One region of the Agrobacterium sp. SORGH_AS 787 genome, then DNA from elsewhere that is predicted to be linked to it. Evidence: predicted binding sites of a transcription regulator. Region 1 holds the regulator's gene; each other region holds the start of a gene.
The links. The regulator LexA, encoded in region 1, represses DNA repair genes until DNA is damaged. The targets are predictions, from matches to a motif close to TGTTCNNNNTGTGTTCNG.
Positions count from the first base shown of each region.

Region 1 (4,392 bases):
TGCCGGTCTCGTGTTGGTGCCGGTTGAGCTGAATAAGGCGAAGCCCGACCTCTTGATCTACGAGGATGGCCTTCTTGTCGCATTTCGCACGGATCAGGCCGTCGCCACAACGAAGCGTCAGGCGAAGGGATTTGTCTATGAACAGTGGGCGAGGGCGGTGCCGCTGCCAGACAAGCATGTGGCGCCTGTCATCTTTGATGACAACGCAGCGAGCGATGAAGAGACCACGGTACAGGCATCGACGCGCCGCCAACCTGTTCTGACCGATCAGCAGAAGCAACAGGCCCGCGAAAAGATGCTACTGGCTCTCGAGCGGACAAATGTTTTCTCGTGCCAGAGAAATGCGTGGTGCGTGGGACAGCATGAGACTGGCGTCAGGGTCGCTGCCATTTCGAACACCGCCTTCACCGGAACCGCCTGTGATGTGGCGGATATCGTCGTCACCTCGCGCTTCGTGCCCTTCACGACTTGTCGCTCAGGCGCGATATTGATCAGCGCCACCACATTACGCAAGACAGGTTCGCTGGAGCTTTGGCTGAATGAAAGTGGAGCGCCCGTCGCGGCTGCACGCGCGGCGATGCAAGGCGTCGCCAGACCCTGGTCCGTCCACCGCGCTTACGACTGGCGCAGCAAGACGTTTGACGGAGAGGTGCCGCCGCATATTGAAACGATGCTGGCGGCCGAGCCGTAACTCGTTGCCTCTAAACGGCGTTTGAACGCCGATCCTCAATGATCTCGCCCGACGCCCGCGCTTCCTCCTCATGCTCCGGATCACGCCACGGTTCAGAGACCGCTGCCTGCTCCCATTCCCTCATCGCTGGCAAACCAAGGAGGCGCGTCTTGTAAGCCTCCGCTGCTGGCGACAGTGCGGTGCCGTAAGTCTGGAAGCGAAAGGCAACGGGGCAGAAGAAGGCGTCAAAGGCGGTGAAATTGACACCGGTCAGAAACGGTCCGCCAAAAGTGTCCAGCACCTGCTGCCAGAGCGTGTCGATGCGCGCTATATCCTTGCGGAGCGCGTCGCTTGCGGGGACTGGCCGGATGCGCAAGCCTACGCTCATCGGGTGCAGATTGCGCAGGGATTGGAAGCCGGAATGCATCTCGGCGGCGGCAGAGCGCGACCAGGCCCGCGCCTTGGCATCCTCAGCCCAAACACCATCATGCCGTTCGGCGAGATATTCCACGATTGCAAGCGAGTCCCAGACGGTGACATCGCCATCCACCAGGCAGGGCACCTTGCCGGAGGGGGTGAAGTGCATGAAGCTGTTCTTTGGATCGGGATCGTTGAAGGGGACGAGGCGCTCATTGAAAGGGATGCTCAATGTCCGCATTAGAACCCAAGGCCGGAGCGACCAGGAGGAGTAGTTCTTATTGGCGATGTAGAGATCGTACATGTTGTCTCCTCTTGGTGATAAGGCGGCTCGTATCGCAGGCAATTGGCCAAAGCGTAAGTGCTTGCAAAGGTCGTAACGCATGAGCGGGAGGACATACAGGCCTAGTCTGTCATGTCAGATATCATATGATTTGATGTGTTCGCCGCTCTCACGCGTCTGGAGACAGAAGCAGAATGAACTTCATTCGCTCGTCATGGTTTGATGAGCAGACATGAAGTGAATGGAGTGTTCGAGATGGACGTCAAATCTGGCGGTTGTGCCTGTGGTAAGGTGAGGCTTTCGATGGTGGGTAAGCCCTACCGTGTCGGCCTTTGTCACTGTATGGATTGCCGCAAACATCACGGCGCGCTCTTCCACGCATCAGCGATCTTTCCTGAGGATGCCGTGACAATCGAAGGGGAAACGCACAGCTATAATGGCCGCTTCTTCTGCCCCAATTGCGGCTCGCCCGTCTTTGGGAAAAGCGACGACGAAATCGAGGTGAATATCGGTTCTCTGGATTCACCAGATCAGTTCGAGCCGACCTACGAGCTTTGGACGATCCGCCGTGAAGCCTGGTTGCCGGATTTCCCGACGCTGCGACAGTATGATCAGGATCGAGAATCGACCGGCAGGACTGAGGAGGGGCGATGATGTCACGCGTCACATGCTGCGGCGTCCTTAGGCTGAAACCATAGATGTGGGCGCCTCTATAAACAGGCAGTCCAATTCCGCCTTCCGACTGCTGACAAAGGCCCGAAAACCTTTCCGGGTCATGGTCGGGACTGAACCGGCCACCCATAAGACCTTGACACAGGAATCCTCTGGCCGAGCCCGCGAATGACCCAAAGTAAACGTTAAAGGCCTATCATCACCCTAAAGGCAGGCCAATCGCCTGCCTCTAACGTTCAACTCGGGATGTTCTTGCCCCTCGAAAGCGATGGGAGCAACGCCAACGCCGCTCGCTATCGCTCAATGATAGCGACGAATGAGACCGACCAGCTTGCCCTGAATCTTGACCCGATCAGGTCCAAAGATGCGGGTTTCATAAGCGGGGTTTGCAGCCTCCAAAGCGATGGAAGCGCCCTTGCGACGGAAGCGCTTCAAGGTGGCTTCCTCGTCGTCTACGAGTGCAACGATGATATCGCCGGGGTTGGCGGTGCTGCCGTTGCGGATGATGACGGTATCGCCATCGAAAATGCCAGCCTCGATCATCGAGTCGCCCTTGACCTCGAGCGCGTAGTGCTCCCCCGTACCGAGCATATCGACGGGTACGGCGACATCGTGGGTGTTGTTCTGGATGGCGGAGATCGGCACACCGGCGGCGATGCGTCCCATCACAGGGACGGTGACAGCGGACGAGCTCTGATCGTTTGCGGGCTTCTGGGCCGGGGCAGGCTCCTGCGGTTTGGCTTTCCCGAGGCTACCCTCTATCACGCTTGGCGAGAAACCGCGCGGCGGCTTCTGTGAGGGTGCGGAATAGGCTTCGGGAAGCTTGATGACCTCCAGCGCTCTTGCCCGGTTCGGCAGGCGGCGGATGAAGCCACGCTCCTCCAACGCAGTGATCAGGCGGTGAATACCAGACTTCGAGGCGAGATCGAGGGCATCTTTCATCTCATCGAAAGATGGGGGCACGCCGGACTCTTTCATTCGCTCATGAATGAAAAGAAGCAGTTCCTGCTGTTTGCGCGTGAGCATGAAGAAAACCCTTGGAATGCGTGGCGAAGATTCGTGAAACAAATACAGAACGAACACTATATGTTCCATATGTGTTCTGCAATCCCTTAAAATTCCGCAAACGTTTCCGTCTGATCAATTCGCGGTCCTGTCATCCGCGCAATGGTAGAAGTTTATAGCTTCTTTACGGTGTCGCGTATCTTTTTCGTCTCCAGGTTGATGATCTCATTTTTACGGGTATCTACGAGCTGCTTCGAGGATCATCCGATCCGGTCATCCTGTGGGATGAAGGCCAAGCCATTCGAAGCATTATCAACAAAATCATCAGGGCTCCACGGCGCTGCTTCGTAGCGTCTTTTCTTGGGGCAAGGACATTTTTATGAAGCTCATTAGGTTCACCCTTATCGGAATGCTGATTGCGCTGGCCGGTTGCCAGACACTCGACCCCAATTCACCGGAAGCCTTGAAGCGGAAGGAGTATGACCGGCTGCTCCTGAACACGACGATGGCCAACTGCAAGCTCATCGTTCAGCTCAATCAGAAGCGTGTTTCGCAAAACAAGGAGCCGACGCGCGACAACAACTGTGCAAGGATTCTGAAGAACCACGCGCTTGGTGGCGTTCATCCGGCGAGCTTCGTCCCCGATATAGCTGTGAACGGTATTCCCATTCCGATCGGCGGACTGATCAAGCTCGCCATCGTTGCCGACCGAAACCAGCGTGAGAAGAAGGCCTGGGAGGCATCGCTACCGGCTTGGGTTTCCTCCGGTGGTGAGAACAGCGAGAACGTCTATCGCATGTTGCTGGCGCAAGGTTTCAAGCCTGAAGAATTGGAAGGGCTGAAGGGAAGTGCTGGATTTTCCGACGCCGTGCGCGCGGTCGGGCCGTTCGTGCAATTTTCAGAGGCCAATCCCGATGTCGTCCGGAGGGCGAATGCCGGCTAAAAGGCAGCGGTCGGTGCTCCGGCCGCAGCTTCCCTCATCCCGTGACACGTGGCGCACTTGCTGATAATGCCTGTGCAACATCGCAAGTTAAGCGGTTGCCGGCGATGTCCGGCGCATGTGTCGTGAGGAATGAGATGACTGTGAAGAACAATTTGAAAGTGGTCGCCGGCGAGGGCAAAGGTGCTGTCGCCTTTTCCAACACGGAACGGTTTTCGCTGATTGCCGGCCCGTGCCAGATGGAGAGCCGCGACCACGCCTTCATGATTGCCGGCACGCTCCATGAGCTTTGTGGCAAGCTCGGCATCGGGCTTGTCTATAAGTCATCCTTCGACAAGGCCAATCGCACATCGCTCTCCGGCAAGCGCGGCATCGGTCTCGGCAAGGCCATGGAGATCTTTGCCG
Region 1 covers NZ_JAUTBG010000002.1:2,568,108-2,572,499, reverse strand. The annotation lists gene QE435_RS21715 (ComEC/Rec2 family competence protein) at 1-691, shown strand, start outside; gene QE435_RS21710 (glutathione S-transferase family protein) at 702-1,391, opposite strand; gene QE435_RS21705 (GFA family protein) at 1,626-2,024, shown strand; gene lexA (transcriptional repressor LexA) at 2,343-3,068, opposite strand; gene QE435_RS21695 (hypothetical protein) at 3,427-3,990, shown strand; gene kdsA (3-deoxy-8-phosphooctulonate synthase) at 4,125-4,392, shown strand, end outside.

Region 2 (4,392 bases), 420 kb from region 1:
TGCGTCTCCTTCAGGAGATGGTCGATCGTCGGATGGATCGACTCGATTTCCTCCTCGCCATGCTTTCTGGCGTTATAGACCGGGATGTTCTCCATCGGACCGGGGCGATACAGCGCCACCAGCGCGATAATGTCCTCGATGCAGTCGGGACGCATGCCGATCAGCGCCTTGCGCATGCCGGCACTTTCCACCTGGAAGACGCCGATGGTTTCGCCACGCGATAGCATCTCGTAGGTCTTTTGATCGTCCAGCGGAATGGCCGCAAGATCGACATGGATTCCGCGCTTGGCAACGAAGTCGACAGCGACCTTCAGCACTGTCAGAGTTTTGAGGCCCAGGAAGTCGAACTTGACCAGACCCGCGCTTTCCACCCACTTCATGTTGAACTGGGTCACCGGCATGTCGGAGCGCGGATCGCGATACATCGGGACCAGCTTCGATAGAGGACGGTCGCCGATGACGATGCCGGCGGCGTGTGTCGAGGCGTGGCGGTAAAGACCTTCGATCTTCTGGGCGATATCCAGGAGCCGCGCGACGACAGGCTCCTTATCCGCCTCTTCCTGAAGACGTGGCTCTTCTTCGATCGCCTTGGAGAGCGGCGTCGGATTGGCCGGATTGTTCGGCACCAGCTTACAGATGCGGTCCACCTGGCCGTAGGGCATTTCCAGCACACGACCGACATCGCGCAAGGCGGCACGTGCCTGGAGCGAACCGAAGGTGATGATCTGTGCCACCTGCTCGCGCCCGTACTTGCGCTGCACATAGCGGATCACCTCTTCGCGGCGATCCTGGCAGAAGTCGATATCGAAGTCCGGCATCGACACGCGTTCGGGATTGAGGAAGCGTTCGAAGAGCAACGAGAAGCGAAGCGGATCGACGTCGGTAATGGTGAGCGCATAGGCGACCAGTGATCCTGCACCCGAACCGCGACCGGGGCCGACCGGAATATCATGCTGCTTTGCCCATTTGATGAAGTCGGCAACAATCAGGAAGTAGCCGGGAAACTTCATGCGCTCGATAACGCTGAGTTCGAAGTCCAGCCGATCGCGGTACTCCTGCTCGGTGTAGCCCGGGGCCATCCCGAGAGCGGCAAGGCGCATATCCAAACCTTCGACCGCCTGGCGGCGAAGCTCCAGCGACTCGGCGCGTTCGGCCTCTTCCGGATCGTCGCTGGCACCGGTAAAGCGCGGGAGGATGGGTCCGCGTTTCTTCAAGACGTAAGAGCAGCGCTGGGCGATCTCGACGGTATTCTCAATCGCTTCGGGGATATCCTTGAAGAGCGCCACCATCTCATCCCGGCTCTTCAGATAATGGTCCGGCGTTAAACGGAAGCGGCTGTCATCCGAAACGATGGCGTTATGGGCCACGGCCATCAAAGCGTCATGCGCCTCATAATCCGCCTTCGAAGGGAAGAAGGCTTCGTTGGTAGCGACCAGCGGAATGTCATGCTCGTAAGCAAGCGCAATCATCCGGCGTTCATGCGCACGGTCGTAATTGCCCTGACGTTGCAATTCGATATAGAGCCGGTCGCCAAAAATGTCTTTCAGCGCAAGAAGCCGACTCTTCGCCTGAGCCGCATGTCCCTCTTTTAGCGCCATATCGACAGGGCCACCAGACGCACCGGTCAATGCGATCAATCCCGCATTGCTGGCCTCTTCCAGCCACGACTTGGCAATATTGACCGCGTGACCACTGCCTTCGCCATCGAGATAGGCGCGGCTGATCAGATCGACGAGGCGCTCATAGCCTTCCGCATCTGCGGCAAGCAGAACGATGGACGGAAGCTTGGAAAGGTTGTTGCCGCCTCGCCTGTCTTCGACGGCATCCTGCATGTCGATGGAAAGCTGGCATCCAATAATCGGCTGCAGTCCCTCGTCCCGCGCCTTCTCCGAAAACTCAAGCGCAACGAAGAGATTGTTGGTGTCGGTGATGGCGATGGCAGGCTGTGCATCGCCGACAGCCTTCGCCATGATCTTTTTGAGAGGAAGCGCCCCTTCGAGAAGGGAATAGGCGGAATGAACACGCAAGTGCACAAAGCCGGGAGATTTCAAGAGCACGCCTGAAAGGTTTCGCTCTTCAATATGATCGCCCATCGTGCTGCATTCCCGTCATTCTGAATCGGGCTGATTTTGATCCCTTCGAGCAGCAAAGTCCACTGGCAAAGGGTGACTGTGCACCGCTATCGCCGGGAGACCGAAGGGCCTAAAGTCACATGGATGTGAGGATCACAGAGAAGCTGGCAACGAAGACAGCGATGGAGGTGAAGGCGGCAAGGTCACGGATGAAATCGGTCATTTGTCTCTCCTTACTTGTTATGTTCCAACTTTGTTCTCATTTTGTTTCCATGTCAACAGCTTTTTTGGGCTGGCCTATTGCCAACGTGACACGACTCAATCCGGTTCCTTAGTTTCGCCCCGCTCTCATCAGCGCATAAACAAAAAACCCGCCTGGCGAGCCAGACGGGGTTGATGAGGTAGCGGTACTCAAGCGCAGTGCGTCCTATTGGACGCACAAAGGACGCTTCGCACTTTTGAATCTTCGCATTATGCTTTCCGAAAATCGAGTTCGATTGTCGGGCCGATGCTGTAGACGATCGATCAGAACTCGACGATCTTGCCTTCGGAAAGCGTCACGCGACGATCCATGCGTGCCGCCAGATCATGATTATGGGTCGCGATCAGGGCTGCGAGGCCAGACTGGCGCACCAGCGCTTCCAAGGCATCGAAAACGTAGGATGCGGTCTCGGGGTCGAGATTGCCGGTGGGTTCATCTGCCAGAAGCAGAAGCGGCGCGTTGGCAACGGCTCTTGCAATTGCTACGCGCTGCTGTTCACCGCCGGACAGTTCCGCCGGACGATGATCGCCTCGGTGGCCGATGCGCATATAATCCAGCAACGCCTTGGCACGCACCTGTGCCTCCTTGGGTGCGAGACCGGCGATCATCTGCGGCATCATGATATTCTCAAGCGCCGAGAACTCCGGAAGCAGATGGTGGAACTGATAAACGAAGCCGATATCGCTGCGACGGATCGAGGTGCGCTCCTCATCGGAGAGCGTGCCGCAGGGCTTGCCATTGACAAAGACCTCGCCCGCATCCGGATGTTCCAGAAGACCGGCCAGATGCAGCAGTGTCGATTTGCCCGTGCCGGAGGGTGCGACCAGTGCGACGATCTCACCGCTTCGCAATTCGAAATTCGCGTCCTTCAGAATGGAGAGGCTCGTTTCGCCCTGACCATAGGTCCGTTCCACGCCGGTAAGCTGTAAAGCCATTTTCTTTGCCATGGTGTGAAGCGGGTCCTATTCGTATCTCAGGGCCTGGACGGGATCGAGCTTCGACGCGCGCCAGGCGGGGAAGATCGTCGCCAAGAAGGACAGGGTCAGCGCCATGACGATGACGGTGATGGTTTCGCTCAGATCCATCTCCGCCGGAAGCTGGCTGAGGAAATAGAGCTGCGGATCAAAGAGAACGGTCCCGGTGATCCAGGAGAAGAACTGGCGGATCGACTCCACATTCAGACAGACGAGAACGCCCAGCGCCACGCCTGCGAATGTACCGACGATACCGATCGCAGCTCCCGTCATGAAGAAGATGCGCATGACGGCGCCAGAGGTGGCACCCATGGTGCGCAGAATAGCGATATCGCTGCCCTTGTCCTTCACCAGCATGATGAGGCCGGAAATGATGTTGAGCGCCGCGACCAGAACGATCAGCGTCAGGATCATGAACATGACGTTGCGCTCGACCTGAAGCGCAGAGAAGAAGGTCTGGTTCCGTTGTCGCCAGTCGGTGATATAGACCTGCCTGCCTGCAGCGGTCTCCACCAGCGGGCGAATGCCATCGACATTGTCCGGATGGCTGACGAAGAGCTCGATGGATTGGACGATGCCCTCGGAATTGAAATAAAGCTGCGCTTCCGAAAGAGGCATGTAGATCATCGACGCATCATATTCCGACATGCCGATCTCGAAGACGCCCGAAATCGGGTAGGACTTCACGCGCGGATTGACCCCCATGGGCGTCACGTCACCCTCCGGTGAAATGAGGGTGATCTGGTCTCCCACCGTCACGCCGAGCTGTGCGGCCAGCCTTGAGCCGACAAGAACGCCCTGCCCCGACATGAAGCCAAGGAGATCGCCAGCTTTGACGTTGGTCGATATTTCCTTGATCTTTTCGAGGTCTTCAGGACGCACGCCCCGGACCAGCGCACCACTGCCCGCGCCATTGCGTCCGGATGCGAGCGTCTGACCCTCCACAAGCGGCAAGGCCATCGTCACGCCGGGAATGGCGCCAAACTTCTTGGCCAACTCGTCGTAATTGTTGAAGGGCTGGTCGATCGGCTGAACGATCATGTGACCGTTGATGCCCAGAATGCGGGAGATCAGTTCCGTACGA
Region 2 covers NZ_JAUTBG010000002.1:2,144,785-2,149,176, reverse strand. The annotation lists gene dnaE (DNA polymerase III subunit alpha) at 1-2,093, opposite strand, end outside; gene QE435_RS19665 (ABC transporter ATP-binding protein) at 2,598-3,281, opposite strand; gene QE435_RS19660 (lipoprotein-releasing ABC transporter permease subunit) at 3,297-4,392, opposite strand, start outside.
Region 2: a site for LexA is predicted at 2,316-2,333, ahead of dnaE (DNA polymerase III subunit alpha). Genes of this name have one in related genera too.

Region 3 (4,392 bases), 1.7 Mb from region 1:
AGCTGGAAGGCCAGACCCTTAGCGAGACCCTGCAGGTCTTCGGCGCGCGAGATATCGTCGAGCGGCTTCAGAACCGTTGCGATCTGGTGATTGACGAAGCGCTCGATGCGGGCAAGCGCGTGGTCGCGTGCGTTGCCGCTCAGCTGCTCGTCGGCCAGCATGATGACGCGCGGCTTCATGATGTTGTCGCCGGCGGACAGACGCGCCACGGGCTCACCGAGCCAGCGGACGAGACCGTCCGAGCTCATGGCGAGGTCGCCATTGCCACTGGCATGAAGACGGGCGGCGCGCGCCTCATACTCCAATGCGAGCGCCTTTTGCGCTGCCGCCTGGACGGCCTTGGCATCTGGACCTTCGGTTCCCGAAACCGGCGTGAACCGGAATCCCGCCAATTGACCGACATGATGTCCTTCTACGAAGACATCACCATTCACACTGATTTCAGCTTCAAGCATCGCATTCTCTCTTAGGCGCCTCATGAGCACAGATGTCCTGCGATCAACAAAGCGTTTCGTCAACCTTTCATGTAGAGCATCGGACAATCGATCCTCGATTTCCCGTGTCTTTTCTTGCCAGTGTGTCGGATCGGCAAGCCATCCTGGGCGGTTGGATACATACGTCCATGTTCTGATCTGCGCAATCCTGGCCGATAGCGTGTCGATTTCACCATCCGTCCGGTCGGCGCGACGTACCTGTTCGGCCATGAAATTCTCATTGACCGTGCCACGTTTGACGAGATCGAAATAGAGCGTCGAAATCAGATCGGCATGTTGTGCAGGCGCGATGCGGCGATAATCCGGCAAAGCACAGGCTTCCCACAATCTTTCGACACGCTCCGCAGTCGTGGTGACATCGATGATCTCCGGGTAGCGCCCGAGATATTCGAGTGCCTGCTGATCGATGGCAGGCAAGGCGCGCGACAGACCCTGCACCGTGGGTGCCGCATCGAGGCTCGCCTGGAGATTTCTGATGGACGAGAAATCGAAATTCTTCGTGCGCCATTGCAGCACTTTGACCGGATCGAACTCGTGTGATTCGATCCTTTCCACCAACTCATCGTCCAGCGGATCGACGCGGCCTGTCACGCCAAAGGTACCATCACGCAGATGCCGTCCGGCACGACCGGCGATCTGGCCCATTTCAGCCGGGTTGAGATTGCGGAACTGATAGCCGTCGAACTTGCGATCCTGGGCAAATGCTACGTGGTCGACATCGAGATTCAGGCCCATGCCGATGGCATCGGTCGCCACCAAGTATTCCACGTCGCCGTTCTGGTAGAGCCCAACCTGCGCGTTACGGGTACGGGGCGACAGCGCACCAAGAACCACCGCAGCGCCACCGCGCTGACGGCGCACCAGTTCGGCAATCGCGTAGACCTCATCGGCAGAGAAGGCGACGATCGCCGTGCGCTGGGGCAGGCGGGTGATCTTCTTCGATCCCGCATAGAAGAGTTGCGAGAGGCGAGGGCGCTCCACCGTGACGATGCCGGGCAGCAGCTTTTCGAGGATCGGCCGCATCGTGCCGGCACCCAGAAGCAGCGTTTCTTCCTTGCCGCGCAAATTCAGGATGCGGTCGGTGAAGATATGGCCGCGTTCCAGGTCGCCCGCGAGCTGGACTTCGTCGATGGCGACAAAGGCGGCATTGGTTTCGCGCGGCATCGCCTCCACGGTGCAGACGGAATATTTGGCGCGGGGTGGGGAAATCTTCTCTTCGCCGGTGATCAGCGCAACATTGTTGGCGCCCACCTTTTCCACCAGCCGCGTATAGACCTCGCGTGCCAGAAGGCGCAGCGGCAGGCCGATGACGCCACTTCCATGCGCCACCATTCTCTCGATGGCATAATGGGTCTTGCCGGTATTTGTCGGTCCAAGAACGGCCGTTACACCGCGGCCGCTCAAGATCATGGGGCGAAAATTCAACGTACTATCCGCGAAAACGACGATGGTGCTACTCTTCGGACACGGCGTGAGGGCGCCCGCATTTCAGTCTTCCCACACATGGCAATCAGCAAGGCCAAACGCAAGGACGAAAGCGGTTATCATCGGCGTCGCCCTCGAATTGACCGCTAATTTGGCACGCCAAAACCGCTTTTTGCTAAGAAACGCCAAAGGCGCAAGATTCGGAACAGGTTGAGAACGAATCAGAGACGAATCGCTGACTCTGCCAGATTCGGCCTTTGTTCACGGCAAGATGTGGCTTCCGCTTTGCCGAAAGCCACCAGATGCTGAATCAGATGATGCTAAAGGACGATGCCGGCTACAGAGGCTGCCCCGCCAGCAATCTTGGTCCATTGCGGTCCGCCGTTCCGGCGGCCTGGCCGATGAAGTAGGATTTCAATGCGGGAATCCGATCAACGAGGCCCAGCCCGAAATCGCGCGCAACGCGGATTGGCCCGACATCATTTGAGAAAAGACGGTTCAACACGTCGGTGGTCACACCCATGCGCACTGTGTCGAAGCGGCGCCAGGACTGGTAGCGCTCCAGCACATTGAGTGAGCCGATATCGAGCCCGATGCGATCGGCCTCCACGACGGTTTCCGCCAGCGCCGCCACGTCCTTGAAGCCAAGATTGAGACCCTGCCCGGAGATAGGGTGTATGCCGTGGGCCGCGTCCCCGGCAATCGCGATGCGTGGCGCGACGAAAGCGCGCGCAAGCGTCAGGCCAAGCGGGAAGGCGCGGCGCGGACCGACGGGACGAATGGGTCCGAGCTTGTGGCCGAAGCGCCGCTCCAGCTCTTCTTCGAAGATAAGAGCGTCGGAAGCGACGAGGCTGTCAGCATCCGCCGTGCGCTCGGTCCAGACCAGCGACGAGCGGTTGCCCTTGAGTGGAAGGATCGCAAAGGGACCGGAGGGCAGAAAGTGTTCTTCCGCGCAGCCATTGTGCGGTCGTTCGTGCTCGACGGTGGTGACGATGCCCGACTGGTCGTAAGCCCAGTGAACGGTCTTGATGCCTGCCATGTCGCGTAGCGCCGATTTCACACCATCGCAGGCGACGAGCAGACGCGTTTCCAGCGACGAGCCATCGGAGAGCGAAATCACGTTGCTTTGCGGACCGGCGGAAAAACCCGTGACGCTGAGGCCATGACGGATTTCGATGCCGAGCCGCTCGCACAGGCCACGCAGAGCACCGACCATGGCGACATTCGGCACCATGTGGGCAAAAGGCTGACCTTCCGCCACGTCGCCGTCGAAGGTGAGGAATACCGGGCGAACGGGATCTGCCGTGCGCGAATCCGTGACGATCATCTTGTTGATCGGCTGGGCTTCCGGCTCCAGCTCCTGCCAGATGCCGAAGACATCCAGCATACGGCTGGCAGCGGCGATAATCGCGGAAGCGCGGGCGTCCTTTTTCCAGACGTCTTCGGGCGCGGCCTCGATGACCTGAACCCCGAGATGCGGCGCTGCCTGCTTGATGGCGACAGCGACGCTCAGGCCCACATATCCGCCCCCGGCAATCACGACATCGAGCATTGCGTCTTCTCCTGCGCCTTGCGTTCTTGTGCATAGTCTTTTGGCATTATAGACCATCGCATCACGTCTTCATACAGCCGGAGCATGCCGAAATGTCGCATTCTTCTCATTCAGCAAGCCCGATGGAAAATCTTCTCGCCACGCTTGATCTTGAAAAGCTTGAAGAAAATCTCTTCCGCGGCACCAGCCCGCAGGTCGGATGGCAGCGCGTCTTCGGCGGTCAGGTTATTGCGCAGGCACTGATGGCGGCACAGCGAACGGTGGATGCGGACCGCTTCATCCACTCGCTCCATGCCTATTTCATGCGACCGGGCGATCCTCTCGTGCCCATCATCTATCAAGTCGATCGCATTCGCGACGGTGCCAGCTTTGCCACGCGGCGCATCGTTGCCATCCAGCATGGCCATGCGATCTTTGCCATGTCGGCATCGTTCCAGATCGAGGAGGGCGGCTTCGATCACCAGAGCCCGATCCCGAACGTGCCGCAGCCGGAAAGCCTGATGAGCGAGGCGCAGTTGCAGGAGGCATTTCTTGCCAATGCGTCGCCCGCGATCCGCAAATATTGGGAGAACAAGCGGCCGATCGAAATCCGCCCGGTCTCGCTCACGCATTACATCTCCCGCGAAAAGCTTGAGCCGAAGCAGGATATCTGGGTGCGGGCCGTGGGTGAAGTGCCAGATGACAGGCATTATCAGGCAGCGGTGCTCGCCTATCTTTCCGACATGACGCTGCTCGATACATCGCTCTATGCCCACGGAACGACCATCTTCGATCCGACCATCCAGGTGGCCAGCCTCGATCACGCCATGTGGTTCCACCGCCCGTGCAAGTTGGAAGACTGGCTGCTCTATACGCAGGACAGCCCGAGTGCGTCTGGTGCCCGCGGATTGACCAGAGGCAGCCTCTTTACCCGCGATGGCG
Region 3 covers NZ_JAUTBG010000002.1:878,233-882,624, reverse strand. The annotation lists gene QE435_RS13610 (helicase-related protein) at 1-1,904, opposite strand, end outside; gene QE435_RS13605 (ubiquinone biosynthesis hydroxylase) at 2,257-3,471, opposite strand; gene tesB (acyl-CoA thioesterase II) at 3,564-4,392, shown strand, end outside.
Region 3: a site for LexA is predicted at 2,121-2,138, ahead of QE435_RS13610 (helicase-related protein). Genes of this name have one in related genera too.

Region 4 (4,392 bases), on a different contig from region 1:
GGTTCCCGGCATTGCCGGCTATGCGACTGCCGCGCCCATTCTCTTCGATGCCTTTGCTAAATCCGGTGTGGCGATCACGCCTCTGGCGCCAGCACCAAGCGGCGTGACGCGCTTAAGCTACGGCGATCTCCTCGCCAATCAACGCCGCTTTACCACGACCTCCAGCGGACTACTGTCAGCGTCGCGTCGCGAATCCTCGCCACTGATCGTCTATCCGCCGGAAGGCGCACGTGTGGAACTTTCAGACAGCGCAGGCTCGCTCTCGCCGCTGGTTCTCAAGCTACAGGGCGGGCGAGCGCCCTTCCGTTGGCTCGCCAATGGAAAACCTCTGCCGGACCTCACGCGCCGCCGCAGCAATGAATGGACGCCGGAAGGTCAAGGCTTCTCTACACTTACCGTCATCGATGCCGATGGTCGGGCGTCCAGCGTCCGCATCTTCGTGCAGTGAAGCATCCTCGCTCGTGTGAACGATGGCGCGGCGCTTTCAGAGCGACGGCGTTTTTGCAGGAAGAATCCGGTTCTTGACCCTATAGGCAAGCGCCAGCGCCGTTGGGAAAGGCCTGCGCAGGAAAGCGACCTTGCGAACATAATTGTCCACGCGCCACGTCGCCCAGGTGCCAGCCTTGAAGTAGGCGACATCGCCGGCATAAAGATGATGCACGGATCCATCGGCTGCCGTCACATGCACGTCGCCCTCGATGATGTGGACGGTTTCGTCCCACATGAAGAACCAGCGAAACGTGCCCGCCGTGCAGTCCCAGACCGCCGTGTAGGCAGCACGGTCGCCACTGCGGGAATGGTCCGCCATGCGCGCCTGTGGATTACCGGCGATAATCCATTCCGGATTGATGGGGGCCGCCTTCATCTCCATCCGCCCGGATGCAGCCGAAACCACCGCCCCGGTCCGTCTCCGTCCCATCGAAATCGGCATGAGCGGCACTGTCCGCGACGCTATCGCAATAGCGGTCGCAATCATCATCTTAACAACCATCGTCGGTCCCCACCTTGATTGCGGAGATTGTAGCAAGGGCGAGTGAGAAAAATCTTCAAAAATTATGTTGAATTTGAACTATCTTCATCCCCTAAGTTAGGGGAACAAGAAGAAATGCTTCAAGCGAACGCTTATACTAGATGCGTTCACGCATAGCTTCGTCTGGAATATGAATATCCTCTGATATAAGCTCATGACGTGGCCAATAAATTCAATTAATACTTTTAAAGCATCATCTAAGAGGCGTTAAGCCGCTGCTGAAAGCCGCTCGCCTGCGATGCGATACGAGATCGCTTCCGCCAAGTGTAATCGCCCGACGACTGGCTTGTCATCCAGATCGGCCAGCGTTCGCGCAACTTTCAGGATGCGGTGGTAGCCTCTGGCCGAGAATTTCAGCTTTTCGGCGGCGTCGCGCAAAAGTTGGAGGCCGGTAGCGTCCGGTTCAGCGCATTTTTCGATGAGGGCTGTGGTGCAACGTGCATTGGTGCGGATGCCCTGGAAGCCCGCGGCTGCGAAGCGTTCTTCCTGCATCTGGCGGGCACGTGCGACGCGGCGGGCGACGTCGGCGCTGGCTTCTGCTGCCATCGGGCGGATCAGGTCTGCAGCAGAGACGGCAGGGACCTCTATGCGGATATCGATGCGGTCCATCAACGGACCGGAGATGCGGGATTGGTAATCTGAAACGCATCTTGGGCCGCGTGCACAGGTGAAGCCGGGTTCGCCGGCCATGCCGCATTTGCAGGGGTTCATGGCGGCCACCAGTTGGATTTCAGCGGGATAGCTGACGCGATGATTGGCGCGGGCGATGATGCATTCGCCGGTCTCAAGCGGTTGACGGAGTGCATCCAGCACTTGCGGGGAGAATTCCGGAAACTCGTCGAGAAACAAGACGCCATGGTGAGCGAGCGAGGCTTCCCCCGGCTTGGCCCGCAAGCCGCCGCCGACAAGGGCTGCCATCGTCGCCGAGTGGTGAGGCGTTCTAAATGGACGCCGGTCGGAGAGCTTGCCGCCGGAAAGCTGTCCCGCGATCGAATGCACCATCGACACTTCGAGCAGTTCAGAGGCAGACAGCGGTGGCAGGATCGATGGCAGGCGAGAGGCAAGCATGGATTTTCCGGAGCCGGGAGGGCCGACCATCAGAAGGTTATGCCCACCGGCTGCTGCCACCTCAAGTGCGCGTTTGGCGCTCTCTTGGCCCTTGATGTCCGCGAGATCAGGAAGATTGTCTGGATTGGCACGGATGGCTGGAATGGGTCTCGACAGAAGCTGCGTGCCGCGAAAATGGTTGGCGATGGCAATCAAGCTGCGCGGCGCGAGGATGTCGATTTCGGCCCCTGCCCAGGCGGCTTCAGGGCCGCTTTCGGCTGGGCAGATCAGGCCCTTGTCTTGGGCGTTTGCCGCAATAGCTGCCGGAAGAGCACCGGCGACAGCGCCGATCGTGCCATCCAGATTGAGTTCGCCCAAAACGACGAAGCGGGTCAACGCTTCGGCGGGAATGGCGCCGAGTGCAGCCATGAGGCCGAGCGCGATGGGAAGATCGAAGTGCGAGCCTTCCTTGGGAAGATCAGCGGGAGCGAGATTGACCGTGACCTTTTTGGCGGGCATCGCAAGACCGGAAGCATGCAACGCGGCCTGTACCCGCTCGCGGCTTTCAGCGACGGCCTTATCCGGCAGGCCAACGATCTGCATGCCGACCTTGCCAGGTGCGACCATCACCTGAACCTCGACCGGCACACCCTCGATGCCTTGAAACGCAATAGTATTGATGCGCGCTACCATCAAAGGCCCCCACAGCCGTAATCGCCGTCCGCACGGCTCTCTCAGATCGCAGGGGCAACTTGGCATAGGGAGGAGAATAAAACAAGAACATGCGGACGAGATTCAGCGCTGAGGGCGCGTAAGGGTCTGAGGGCTCGATGTGCGCTGCGGAGGGAGACAGGCGTGGGCACGAGGATAGCCATGCTGGTTTCGCGTTGCGGCAAGGTTGACACTTGGTCGAAAAGACATGGCACCTGCCAGAAAGAGCGCATGTTTGCGCTTGACAGAAAAGACAAAGCTCCTAATAGCTTCTGCACGAAAAGGAGCGCACTGTTCATGCGGCATGTCCAGCACATGATTGTCATGCAAAGCCCGGCAGGTTCAGCCGGCGATCCTGCGCGCCTTTCTGGTTCCATCCGAATTACGGCCAAAACGACGATTAAAACCGTCTGACGTCTCTGGCCCGCCGCTCTCTCCCCGGTTTGGCCGGGGAAAGGAAGCCGCAGTTTCGCGGCTCCCCCTCACCAAAAAGAGGAGAGGCAGAAAGAGAGCTTGATCATGGGTTTCAAAGTTGCAATCGCAGGCGCCACCGGCAATGTCGGACGCGAAATGCTGAACATCCTGGCGGAACGTGGTTTCCCTGCGGATGAGGTCGTTCCTCTGGCCTCGGCGCGCAGCCAGGGCACGGAAGTGTCCTATGGCGACCGCACGCTGAAGGTTTCCAATCTCGAGAATTACGACTTCTCCGATACCGATATCTGCCTGATGTCGGCCGGTGGCGATGTCTCCAAGAAGTGGTCTCCGAAGATCGGTGCGCAGGGTTGTGTCGTCATCGATAACTCGTCTGCATGGCGCTATGATCAGGACGTTCCGCTCATCGTGCCGGAAGTCAACGCCGATGCTGTCGAAGGCTTCACCAAGAAGAACATCATTGCCAACCCGAATTGCTCTACGGCGCAGCTCGTTGTCGCTTTGAAGCCGCTGCACGATGCCGCCAAGATCAAGCGCGTTGTCGTCTCCACCTACCAGTCTGTTTCGGGTGCTGGCAAGGAAGGCATGGACGAGTTGTTCCAACAGACCCGCGCCGTCTTCGTGGCTGACCCGGTTGAAACCAAGAAGTTCACCAAGCGCATCGCCTTCAACGTCATTCCGCATATCGATGTCTTCATGGAAGACGGTTACACCAAGGAAGAGTGGAAGGTTCTGGCAGAAACGAAGAAGATGCTGGATCCGAAGATCAAGGTGACCTGCACCGCTGTGCGCGTTCCCGTTTTCATCGGCCACTCGGAGTCGGTCAATATCGAGTTCGAAAACGAAATCACCGCCGATCAGGCGCGCGATATCCTGCGTGAAGCACCCGGTTGCCTCGTCATCGACAAGCACGAAAACGGCGGCTACATCACGCCGGTCGAATGCGCAGGCGAAGATGCGACCTATATTTCGCGCATCCGTGAGGACGCAACGGTCGAAAACGGTCTCAACATCTGGGTGGTTTCCGACAACCTGCGCAAGGGTGCGGCACTGAATGCCGTCCAGATTGCCGAACTGCTCATCAATCGCGGTCTTATCAAGCCGCGCAAAGCGGCAGCTTGATACGGTTTTTTAATAACTATTAACTATAACCCGTCCGTTACTTTCGAGAA
Region 4 covers NZ_JAUTBG010000001.1:929,427-933,818, reverse strand. The annotation lists gene pbpC (penicillin-binding protein 1C) at 1-448, shown strand, start outside; gene QE435_RS04080 (cupin domain-containing protein) at 485-991, opposite strand; gene QE435_RS04075 (YifB family Mg chelatase-like AAA ATPase) at 1,238-2,770, opposite strand; gene QE435_RS04070 (hypothetical protein) at 2,951-3,202, shown strand; gene QE435_RS04065 (aspartate-semialdehyde dehydrogenase) at 3,308-4,342, shown strand.
Region 4: a site for LexA is predicted at 2,843-2,860, ahead of QE435_RS04075 (YifB family Mg chelatase-like AAA ATPase). Genes of this name have one in related genera too.